2 regions of the Kosakonia sp. Marseille-Q7440 genome follow, and region 1 is predicted to be linked to the other one. Evidence: predicted binding sites of a transcription regulator. Region 1 holds the regulator's gene; the other holds the start of a gene.
What was found. Region 1 encodes sigma-54, which starts transcription at its own class of promoters, with help from an activator protein. Its sites were predicted from a motif close to GTTGGCACANNTTTCGCTNT; they were not measured.

Region 1 (5,592 bases):
AGGCGGACGCGGTACGCTGAAGACCGTGCTGAAACGTCTTCTTCTGCGTGTTCTGTTAGTGCTGGTGGCCTTCTGGGGCGGCGGTATTCTGCTGTTCAGCTTCTTGCCAGTGCCGTTTTCCGCGGTGATGGTCGAGCGGCAGCTGAGTGCGTGGCTGAGCGGGGACTTTAGCTATGTCGCCCACTCCGACTGGGTCAGCATGGATGAGATCTCGCCGTGGATGGCGCTGGCGGTGGTTGCCGCTGAAGATCAGCGCTTTCCCGATCACTGGGGATTAGATGTGGAAGCCATCGAAAAAGCGCTTTCGCATAATGAAAAGCATGAGAACCGCATTCGCGGCGCTTCGACCCTGTCGCAACAGACGGTGAAAAACCTCTTTTTGTGGGACGGTAAAAGCTGGCTGCGAAAGGGGCTGGAAGCGGGGCTGACGGTAACGACGGAAGCGGTGTGGACGAAACGGCGCATCCTGACGGTCTACCTGAATATTGCGGAGTTTGGTGACGGCATATTTGGTGTGGAAGAGGCGTCGCAGCGCTATTTTCATAAACCCGCGAGCCGGCTGACGATGTCGGAAGCCGCGCTGCTGGCGGCGGTGCTGCCGAACCCGATTCGTTATAAAGCGGCAGCGCCTTCAGGTTATGTGCGTAACCGTCAGGCGTGGATCATGCGCCAGATGCAGCAGCTCGGTGGCGAAGGCTTTTTGCAGAGTAACAACCTGCACTGATTACTCTTCGTCGAACCCGGCGATAAACAGCGCCACCACCGCGGCCAGCGCTTCCTCTTCCTGGGGGCCGCTGGCTTCGACTTCAATCTGTCGGCCTTTGGCGGAATCCAGCATCAGCAGAGCGATCACGCTGCTGGCTTCCGCTTCGGTTCCCTCTTCGTTACGCAGCAGCACTTCCGCGTCAAAGCCCTGTACCAGTTCAAACAGTTTCATCGCCGGGCGCGCGTGCATGCCCAGCTTATTGGTGATCTCAACGGTTTGTTTTACGGTCATGTTTTGCGTTTTTCCAGCGTACGGTGACGGGACTGCACGTTTTTGCCGCGCGAGCGGAAGTAGTCCGCCAGCTGTTCGGCGATATAGACAGAGCGGTGTTTACCCCCGGTACAGCCGATGGCCACCGTCAGGTAGCTACGGTTGTTGGTCTCCAGCATCGGCAACCACAGCTCGAGGTAACTGCGCGTCTGATAGATAAAGTTATGCACTTCGGTGTGCCTGTCGAGGAACGCGGCAACGGGCTTATCGAGGCCGGTCATCGGACGCAGCTTCGGATCCCAGTGCGGGTTCGGCAGGAAGCGCACGTCAAAGACGTAATCAGCATCGATAGGGATGCCGTGCTTGAAGCCGAAGGATTCGAAGACCATGGTCAGTTCGCGCTCGCGTTTGCCTAAAAGGCGAGTGCGCAGCATCTCCGCCAGCTCATGCACTGACATCTCTGAGGTATCAACAATCAGATCGGCACGCGAACGCAGCGGCTCAAGCAGATTGCTCTCTTCATCGATGGCGCTCTCCAGCGACAGGTTTTTGCTTGAGAGCGGGTGCAGGCGACGCGTGTCGCTGTAGCGGCGAATCAGGGTGTTGCGATCCGCATCTAAAAAGAGCAACTGCGGCGAAAACGCCTCCGGCAGATTGCTCATCGCCTGCTCAAAGATCTCCGGCGACTCCGGCATATTGCGCACATCGATACTGACGGCGGCAGAGATCTGGCGATCGGCGAGGGTTTGCGCCAGTTCCGGCAACAGCACAACCGGCAGGTTATCAACACAGTAGAAACCCATATCTTCCAGTGCGCGTAGCGCCACGGATTTCCCTGAACCCGAACGACCACTGACGATCATCAGGACCATGGGTCATTTCTCCTCAGAACGACTGACAAGTAGAGTCTTACCCGGTTACGCATCGCCGCGCTCGCCTTCTGTCTGCGTGATGATCTCATACAGCTCTTCATCACTCTGCGCGCCGCGCAGGCGTCGACAAATGGTTTTATCCGCCAGCCGTTTGGCGACCAGCGAAAGGGTATGCAGATGCGTTTTGGTCTGATCTGCCGGCACCAGCAGGGCAAAGAGCAGATCGACGGGTTGATTATCGATAGCGTCGAAGGCAATAGGCGTTTCGAGTTGCACAAACACGCCGACGGCGCGCAGTGTATCTTCCTCGAGCTTGCCGTGAGGAATGGCGATACCGTTACCAATGCCGGTACTGCCCATCTTTTCACGCGTAAGAACCGCCTCGAAGACCACCTGCGGCGGCAGGCCTAACTGTTTCGCCGCCAGCTCGCTGATAATTTCCAGCGCGCGTTTTTTACTCTGGCAGTGAACGCCGCTACGGGTGCATTCCTGGTTAAGTACTGTGCTCAGTTGAAGAGCCGAATCGTTATTCATCATAATTTCACCTAAGCGACGCCGGAGCCAGCACCCAACCGGGTTGCGGTCGGGTGCAACGCGCCAGACGGACGCCCGGACAATTAGTGTTGTTTCAGTTTATCTTTATGCTTCGTGAGCTGCCGCGCCAGTTTATCAATTAAACCGTCAATAGCAGCATACATATCTTGTCCTTCCGCACTGGCATGCAGCTCGCCTCCATTCACATGCAGCGTGGCATCTGAAATGTGCGTCACCTTTTCCACTTTCAACACAACATAAACCTGATTAATCCTGTCGAAATAGTGCTCCAGCTTGGCAAATTTGCTGTTTACAAACTCGCGCAGGGCATCGGTAATCTCAACGTTTTGTCCGGTGATGTTTAGCTGCATAGTGTCTTCCTTATCGGTTGGGTCACACCAGCTGTTTACGCTGGTTAGACGGCGGAATGGATAAAGATTCTCGATACTTCGCAACGGTTCGCCGCGCGACCATGATCCCCTGATCGGAGAGCAGCGTCGTCAGCTTACTGTCGCTCAGCGGTTTTGCAGGGTTTTCCGCGGCGATCAACTTCTTCACCAGTGCGCGAATGGCCGTGGAGGAGGCTTCGCCGCCGCCTTCGGTATTCACGTGGCTGGAGAAGAAATACTTCAGTTCAAAAATGCCGCGAGGACTGTGCAGGTACTTCTGGGTGGTCACACGAGAGATGGTCGACTCGTGCATCTCGACGGCCTGGGCGATATCCGCCAGCACCATCGGTTTCATAAACTCTTCGCCCTGCTCAAAGAACGCCTGCTGCTGCTCGACGATGCAGCGGCTGACGCGCAGCAGCGTGTCATTGCGGCTCTCCAGGCTTTTGATCAACCACTTCGCTTCCTGCAAATTACTGCGAATGAACTGCGTATCGGCGTCATTACGCCCGCCGCTGCCCATCGCTGCATACTGCTGGTTGATCTTAAGACGCGGAATGCTGTCGGCGTTAAGCTCCACCGTCCAGCGCCCGTTGTGCTTGCGCACCAGCACATCGGGGATCACATACTCTGGCTCGCTGGTCTGGATCGACTGACCGGGGCGCGGATCGAGGGACTGGATCAGAGTGACAGCCTCTTTCAGCACATCCTCTTTCAGGCGCGTCACGCGCATCAACGAGCGAAAGTCGTGATTGGCCAGCAGATCGAGATGATCGCAGATAATCAGTCGGGCCTCTTCACACCATGGCGTCGCTTTCGCGAACTGGGAGAGCTGAACCAGCAGGCAGTCGCGCAGATCGCGCGCCGCTACGCCAACGGGATCGAAACGCTGAACGCGCTTTAGCACCGCTTCGACTTCATCCATGCCGATCTCGTCATTTCCCATGCTCTCGAGGATCTCCTCCAGCGTCACGGTGAGATAACCGGTTTCGTCCACGGCATCAACGATCGACGTCGCAATGGCGCGATCCGTATCGGAGAAGGGCGTCAACTCAACCTGCCACATCAGGTAATCCTGCAGCGACTGGGTGGTTTCGCCCTGGTAGATCGGCAGTTCATCATCAATGTAATCGTTACTGCTGCCTGATGGGGTGCCCGCGGTGTAGATCTCATCCCAGCTGGCATCGAGCGGCAGTTCGTCGGGCATCTCTTTCTGTTCAAGCGCATCTGCGGTGTCCAGGCCATCTTTTTCCTGAACCTGTTCGCTATCCACTTCTTCGTGAAGATCGGTTTGTTCCAGCAGTGGATTGCTCTCCAGCGCCTGCTGAAGTTCCTGCTGAAGTTCCAACGTGGACAACTGCAAAAGGCGAATGGCCTGTTGCAGTTGCGGCGTCATGGCTAGCTGTTGGCTAAGCCGTAGTTGCAAACCTTGCTTCATATTCAGAGCAGCACTCTCCGACAAAAAATGTCAATAAACCTTACCCTATCAGAGTCTGAAGTCTTCCCCAAGATATACGCGCTTAACATGTTCGTCTTCAAGGATTTGCTGCGGCGTGCCGTGGGCGATGAGATGTCCCTGGCTGACAATATAGGCGCGCTCACACACGGCCAGCGTTTCGCGCACATTGTGGTCGGTAATCAGCACCCCAAGCCCGCTGTCGCGCAGATGCTCGATAATGCGTTTGATGTCGATAACCGAGATCGGGTCAACGCCCGCAAAGGGTTCATCGAGCAGGATAAATTTCGGGTTTGCCGCCAGCGCGCGGGCAATCTCGACGCGGCGACGTTCACCGCCGGAGAGCGCCTGGCCCATGCTGTCGCGCAGGTGATCGATGTGGAACTCTTCCATCAGCTCATTGGCGCGATCTTCTCGCTGTTCCGCGGTGAGATCGTCACGAATTTGCAGCACTGCCATCAGGTTGTCGTAAACGCTGAGGCGGCGGAAGATGGAGGCTTCCTGCGGTAAATAGCCGATGCCGCGGCGCGCGCGCGCATGCAGCGGCAGCAGGCTGATATCTTCATCATCAATAATGATGTTGCCGGCATCGCGCGCAACAATCCCGACCACCATATAGAAGGTGGTGGTTTTCCCTGCGCCGTTAGGGCCAAGCAAGCCGACGATTTCACCGGAATTAACGGTCAGACTGACGTCTTCGACCACGCGACGGCCTTTGTAAGCCTTGGCGAGATTCTTTGCAGTTAATGTTGCCATAACGGATTAATTACTCTTCTTTTGCGCCGGGGCCGGGGCGGATTTATTGCTCTTGTCCTGCAACTGCGACGGTACCAGCACGGTAGTTACGCGCTTGCCTTTGTCGCTGAACGCTTGCATCTTCTGCTCTTTCACCAGGTAGGTGATTTTGTCGCCAGCAATATTGCTGTCTAACTGCTCGAGATAGGCGTTACCGGTCAGGATGACGAAATCTTTTTCCAGTTCGTAGTGCATCTGCGAAGCGTGGCCTTTCACCGGCTTGCCGTTGTCCTGCATCTGGTAGAAGGTGGCCGGATTACCGTAACCGTCGATAATCTCTCTGCCCTGCTGGCCGCCCGGACGGGTGACCACCACCTTATCGGCGTTGATCTTAATGGTCCCCTGCGTCACGACGACATTGCCGGTGAAGGTGACAACATTCCCCTGCATATCCAGCGACTGCTGATCGGAGTCGATGTGGATCGGCTGTTCGGTATCCCCGGTCACAGCGAGCGCCGGAAGCGCGGCAGCGAAGAGCGTACCCGCCAGGAGAAGATTAAGGCTGCGTTTGTTTGTTTTGAATTTCATAGGAGCTTCTAACCTTTTCAATCAGCTCGGCGTTTTTGCTGC
Region 2 (5,592 bases), 460 kb from region 1:
CACCACGCCGGGGAATTTTTCATGCAGCGCAGCAAGGTAGTGTTGGCCGATCTTTTCTTCAGACATAGATGAACTCTCTTAATAGGTCGCCAGCAAGGAGACAAAGGCCAGAAAGGCGACGCCGAAACCGGCCCAGGTGACGCGCGAGGCGGCAACAAAACGCAGGCGCGCCATGCTGTTTTCAAACAGGGCGATAACCAGCACGCCGAGCAGCAGTTTCAGCAGCGCGACAACCAGCGCCAGTAGCAGCCCGCCAACCCTGAAGGAGGCCATCTGCCCCCAGGGTAAAAAGACGCCGACAAACAGTTGCAGCACCACCAGCTGTTTCAGGCTGATGCCCCACTTGAGAATGGCGAAGCCGCTGCCGCTGTACTCGGAGAGCGGCCCCTCCTGCAACTCCTGCTCCGCTTCCGCCAGATCGAACGGCAGTTTGCCCATCTCAATAAAAGTGGCGAAAGCGCAGGCGCAGAGCGCGAGAAACAGCGGCAGGCTGGCGTGCAGCGGCCAGTGATAAACGGTGTCGGTAATGTGGGTGATATGAGTTGACCCGGCGACCAGCGCCGCCACCCATAACCCCAACAGCAGGATCGGCTCCACCAGCACGCCGAGCATCGCTTCGCGGCTGGCACCCAGCCCGGTGAAGGGGCTACCGGTATCCAGCCCGGCGATGGCGAAGAAGAAGCGGGCAATGGCGAAGAGGTAGATAAGCGTGATCAGATCCCCAAGCAGCGGTAGCGGTGAGGCCACCGTCACTACCGGCAGCGCGGTGGCAATCGTCAGCATTACGCCAACCATCACCAGCGGCGTCAGGCGAAAGACCCAGCCGGAAGCCGCCGGGGCGACGCTCTGCCGCCCAAGCAGTTTGAACAGATCGCGATACTCTTGCAGCACGCCCGGCCCGCGCCGGTTATGCAGACGCGCACGCGCCACGCGGCTGATGCCGGAAAGCAACGGCGCAAGGGCGAACAGCACCAGCGCCTGTACAACAGCAAACAGAAAACTCATCTTCAGGCTCCTCGGGAAATCACCACAACCACCAGCACCGCCAGCTCAATCAGCGCCAGGCGACGAAACAGCAGCGGCGCGGCGTCGCCCCGCCAGACGGGCAGCGAGAGCGTTGGCTCCAGCCATTTGCGCAGCGCGAGTACCGGCGCGAAGGCCGCTTTAACCGGCATCGCAAAACCGTGGGCGGTGATGACCATCGATGCTTCATGGTCGTAACCACACACCCACGCTGCCCCCCTGCTGCGGGACGGCAGGCGGTCGCCCTTCAGCAGCACGAGCAGCACCAGCGGCAGCAGCGTCGCGGCAATCAGCAGCAGGGCAATCATCGGTTGCGACACCACGGTGTTCGCCGTTTCAAGCGGCAGCGGCACGGCACTGAACAGGCGCGGCAGCAGCCACGGCGCGGCAACCCCGCCAATCACACAGCAGATTGCCAACGCCGCCACGCTTACACTCATCAGCCACGGCAACGGGTGCGGATTTTCTGCCTGCGCGCTGCGCGGTGCGCCAAGGAAGGTGACGCCATAGACTTTCGCCATGCACATCACCGCCAGCGCGCCAGTGATGGCCAGCCCAACCGCCAGCAGCGGCCCCATCACTTGCAGCAGGAAACTGCCGCTGGCGCTTAAGCGGAAGAAGGCCTGGTAGATCACCCACTCGCCGGCGAAACCGTTGAGCGGCGGCAGCGCGGCCATCGCCATCAGGCCGACCAGCATCGCCAGCGAGATAAGCGGCATGCGTTTACCGAGGCCGCCCAGTTTTTCGATATCGCGAAAACCGGTGGCAAACCAGAGCGCGCCCGCGCCGAGAAACAGCGTGCACTTAAACAGGCTGTGGTTGAAAAGATGATAGAGACCGCCGACCAGCCCGAGCGCCACCAGCGCAGGCTGGCGCAGCGCAAGCCCGCTGATGCCCGCGCCAAGGCCGAGCAGGATAATGCCGATGTTCTCCAGCGTGTGGTAAGCCAGCAGCCGCTGAATGTTGTGCTCCATCAGCGCATAAAGCCCGCCGACAAACGCGGTCAGCAGACCAAATGCCAGCAGCAGCACGCCCCACCACAGCGGCGGTTGCCCGCCAAATAAAGAGAGCGTCAGGATGCCGAACAGCCCGACTTTCATTACCACGGCGGAGAAGAGCGCCGCCGCCGGAGCCGGGGCGTTGGCATGGGCCTGCGGCACCCAGGCGTGCAGCGGGATGATCCCCGCCAGCAGGCCAAAACCAATCACGCCGAGCAGCCAGAGGCCGCCGCTCAGCGGGTGCAGGCTCAGCACGCTAAAATCGAGAGTCTGGTAGCGCTGCCACAGCAGCCAGCAGAGCAGCGCCAGCAGCAGCGTGCCGAGACGCCCGAGGGCGAACCAGAGTTTGCCGGAGGCGCTGCACCCGGTGAGGAACACCGCGCAGAGCGCCATGATCTCCGCCATCACCACCAGCGCGCCGAGGTTAGCTGCGCTCACCGCGCAGATCGCCGCCGCCAGCAGAAGGTTAATCAGCAGGCCATTGGCTTTTACCGCCTGATGGCGGTGCCACGCCAGGTTAAAGAGGCTGATAAAGAAGCCGCAGACGCCAAGCGTCAGCAGCCAGACAGCGCTCAGCGGCGTGAGCAACAGATGAAGGTTGATGAGCGGCACAATACCACTCACGGTTTGCCCGTCGAGCAGTGCGCCAGCACCCGCAGCCGTCGCCAGCAGGCAGCCAGCCGCGCCGCCAAGACCGGCGAAGAAACCGCTCAGGGGTTTGAACGCGCTCAGCAGGCCCGCCAGCAGCGCAGCAGCGCTCAGTGTGACGACCGCGCCGCTCAACAAAGAGAAAAGCGTCATTTTGCACTCCCGTTATTCTGCGCAAACTGCGCCAGATCGCCGTAATCGCTATTAATGGTCTGCTCGCGTTTGCGGCGGCTGGCGCGATTGATGTCGTGCGGGCTGACCAGGTGCAGCGCCTTGGTCGGGCACATGCGCACGCAGGCCGGGCCGTCGGCGTCGAAATAGCAGAGGTCGCACTTCACGGCGATGGCGCGCACACCCGGTACCCAGTCGAGCAGCGAACTCACTTTCGCAGGCATCGGCGGTGCGGCGGGCGCTTTCGGCGTGTTGACGTTGGCCGGAATATCCAGCGGACGGCTGCCGGAAAACTCAATCGCGCCGAACGGACAGGCAATCGCGCAGAGCTTACAGCTGACGCAGAGGCTCTCGTTGAGCTGCACCGCGCCATCCTCACGGTTGATGGCGTTCACCGGGCAGACCCCGGCGCAGGGCGCATCTTCACAGTGGTGGCACTGCTGCGGCGCGGATTCATGTTGGCTGCGCATAACGCGCAGGCGCGGCATCGCCTGCAACCCATACGTGCGGTGCGTCTCGGCGCAGGCCGCCTCGCAGGTGTGGCAGCCAATACAGAGCGCCGGGTCGGCAATTACAAAACGGTTCACCAGTCGATCCTCAGGTGAGTCGCCCGCTTACGGGCAGTCATTTTTGACGAAACATGTCGCTTTCGGTGTCATCTCGACACCCGTCGACACTCCAGCTCAGGCCAGCACCGGCGAGTGCCCGTCGCGGGCAAGGGTGGTGAGGTTGACCGGCGTATCGGCTTCCATTGCGGCATAGAGGTTGTCGTACACGGCGGCGAGTTTGCCGAGGTAATGCTCAAGCACCTTTTCGCGATCGCGGACGTCAAACAGACCATCAATTTTTCCGTCGCTGGTGAGCCGCGCTTCGGCGATTAAACGCTTCTCTTCACTGCCTTTATTGGCAATCGCGTACTCAATGGTGTGGCCGTTAAAGCCGCCGCTCAGGGTGATGTAAACCGTGAAGTGATCGAACAGTACGAAGCAGAGCTGCTGCTCCGGCGCACAGCCGATGGTGTGGTGCAAACGCGCTTTGGCGAGCGTAATGCCCTGAACCAGCGTATTGCAGTAACTGCGCCACGCCTCTTGCAGACGGTGGTGCCGTCCGGCGATGTAATCCGCCTTTTCGCTAATTTCCCAAATCGTCATCTCAGCTTACCCGCTTAATTGAAACAACTGCTGATAAGCATCATCCATGCCAGTTTTCAAGCAATTGATTTTTAATCATTTTATAAAAACCGGAGCGTGTTTCGACGTGTCATCTCGTCATTGTCGTCATCGTCACCCTGACTAAACCGGGAGTGGCACTGTTATTGCATTAGCAGGGGAAATGATAAGGAGGCGTTATGCATGAAATCACGTTGTGCCAGCGCGCGCTGGAGGTGATTGAACAACAGGCGGCGGCGAATGGCGCACGCAAGGTCACCGGCGTCTGGCTGAAGGTGGGCGCATTTTCTTGCGTCGAAACGGACGCTTTAACGTTTTGTTTTGATCTGGTCTGCCGCGGCAGCCTGGCGGAAGGTTGTAGACTGCATATCGAACAACAACAGGCCGAGTGCTGGTGTGAGTCTTGCCAGCAGTATGTGACGTTACTCAGTCAGCGTGTACGCCGCTGTCCACAATGCCACAGCGACCAGTTGCAGATCGTCGCCGACGACGGTATGCAAATTCAGCGACTGGAAATTGAGGAGTAAGCAATGTGTACGACATGTGGTTGTCAGGATGGAAACCGCTATATAGAAGGCGATGAACATAACCCCCACTCTGCCTTTCGCAGCGCCCCCTTCGCTCCGGCGACGCGCCCGGCGCTGACCATTACCGGGGTCAAAACCGATGCATTCAGCCCGACTCAGCTTGACGAAGGCGACCTGCATTATGGACACGGCGCAGCGGGAACCCACGCGCCGGGCATCAGTCAGCGGCGGATGCTGGAAGTTGAGATCGACGTGCTGGATAAGAACAACCGCATCGCCGCCCGCAACCGCGCGCGCTTCGCGGCCCGCCAGCAACTGGTGCTGAACCTGGTCTCCAGCCCCGGCTCCGGCAAAACTACCCTGCTCACGGAAACCCTGCTGCGCCTGAAAAACCGCCTCCCCTGCGCGGTGATTGAGGGCGATCAGCAAACCGTTAACGACGCCGCGCGCATCCGCGCCACCGGTACCCCGGCGATTCAGGTTAATACCGGCAAAGGCTGCCACCTCGACGCGCAGATGATTGCCGATGCCGCGCCGCGTCTGCCGCTCGCTGAGCAGGGCATCCTGTTTATTGAGAACGTCGGCAATCTGGTCTGCCCGGCGAGTTTTGACCTCGGCGAACGGCATAAAGTGGCGGTGCTCTCTGTAACCGAAGGCGAGGATAAGCCGCTCAAATATCCGCATATGTTCGCCGCCGCCTCGCTGATGCTGCTCAACAAAGTCGATCTGCTTCCCTACCTCAACTTCGATGTTGAGCAGTGCATTGCCTACGCCCGGGAGGTGAACCCGGAGATTGAGATCCTGCTGGTTTCCGCCACCAAAGGCGACGGCATGGACGCGTGGCTTGAGTGGCTGGAGGCGCAACGATGTGCATAGGCGTTCCGGGGCAAATCTGCGCCATTGACGGCCTGCAAGCGAAAGTCGACGTCAGCGGCATCCAGCGTAATGTCGATTTAACGCTGGTCGGCAGTGAAGATGAGCAAGGTCGCTCGCGTATCGGCCAGTGGGTGCTGGTGCACGTCGGCTTTGCCATGAGCATCATCAACGAAGCGGAAG

Region 2: hypA (hydrogenase maturation nickel metallochaperone HypA) is a predicted target of sigma-54. The motif match lies at 4,143-4,162, and genes of this name have one in related genera.

Annotation. Positions count from the first base shown of each region.
Region 1 is NZ_CBCPLT010000002.1:651,536-657,127, forward strand. It holds gene mtgA (monofunctional biosynthetic peptidoglycan transglycosylase) at 1-724, shown strand, start outside; gene npr (PTS phosphocarrier protein NPr) at 725-997, opposite strand; gene rapZ (RNase adapter RapZ) at 994-1,848, opposite strand; gene ptsN (PTS IIA-like nitrogen regulatory protein PtsN) at 1,894-2,385, opposite strand; gene hpf (ribosome hibernation promoting factor) at 2,466-2,753, opposite strand; gene rpoN (RNA polymerase factor sigma-54) at 2,776-4,209, opposite strand; gene lptB (LPS export ABC transporter ATP-binding protein) at 4,258-4,983, opposite strand; gene lptA (lipopolysaccharide ABC transporter substrate-binding protein LptA) at 4,990-5,550, opposite strand; gene lptC (LPS export ABC transporter periplasmic protein LptC) at 5,519-5,592, opposite strand, start outside.
Region 2 is NZ_CBCPLT010000002.1:1,116,209-1,121,800, reverse strand. It holds gene hycE (formate hydrogenlyase subunit HycE) at 1-66, opposite strand, end outside; gene ACWPW2_RS19085 (respiratory chain complex I subunit 1 family protein) at 79-1,005, opposite strand; gene hycC (formate hydrogenlyase subunit 3) at 1,008-2,822, opposite strand; gene ACWPW2_RS19075 (4Fe-4S dicluster domain-containing protein) at 2,819-3,427, opposite strand; gene hycA (formate hydrogenlyase regulator HycA) at 3,524-3,991, opposite strand; gene hypA (hydrogenase maturation nickel metallochaperone HypA) at 4,189-4,536, shown strand; gene hypB (hydrogenase nickel incorporation protein HypB) at 4,540-5,412, shown strand; gene ACWPW2_RS19055 (HypC/HybG/HupF family hydrogenase formation chaperone) at 5,403-5,592, shown strand, end outside.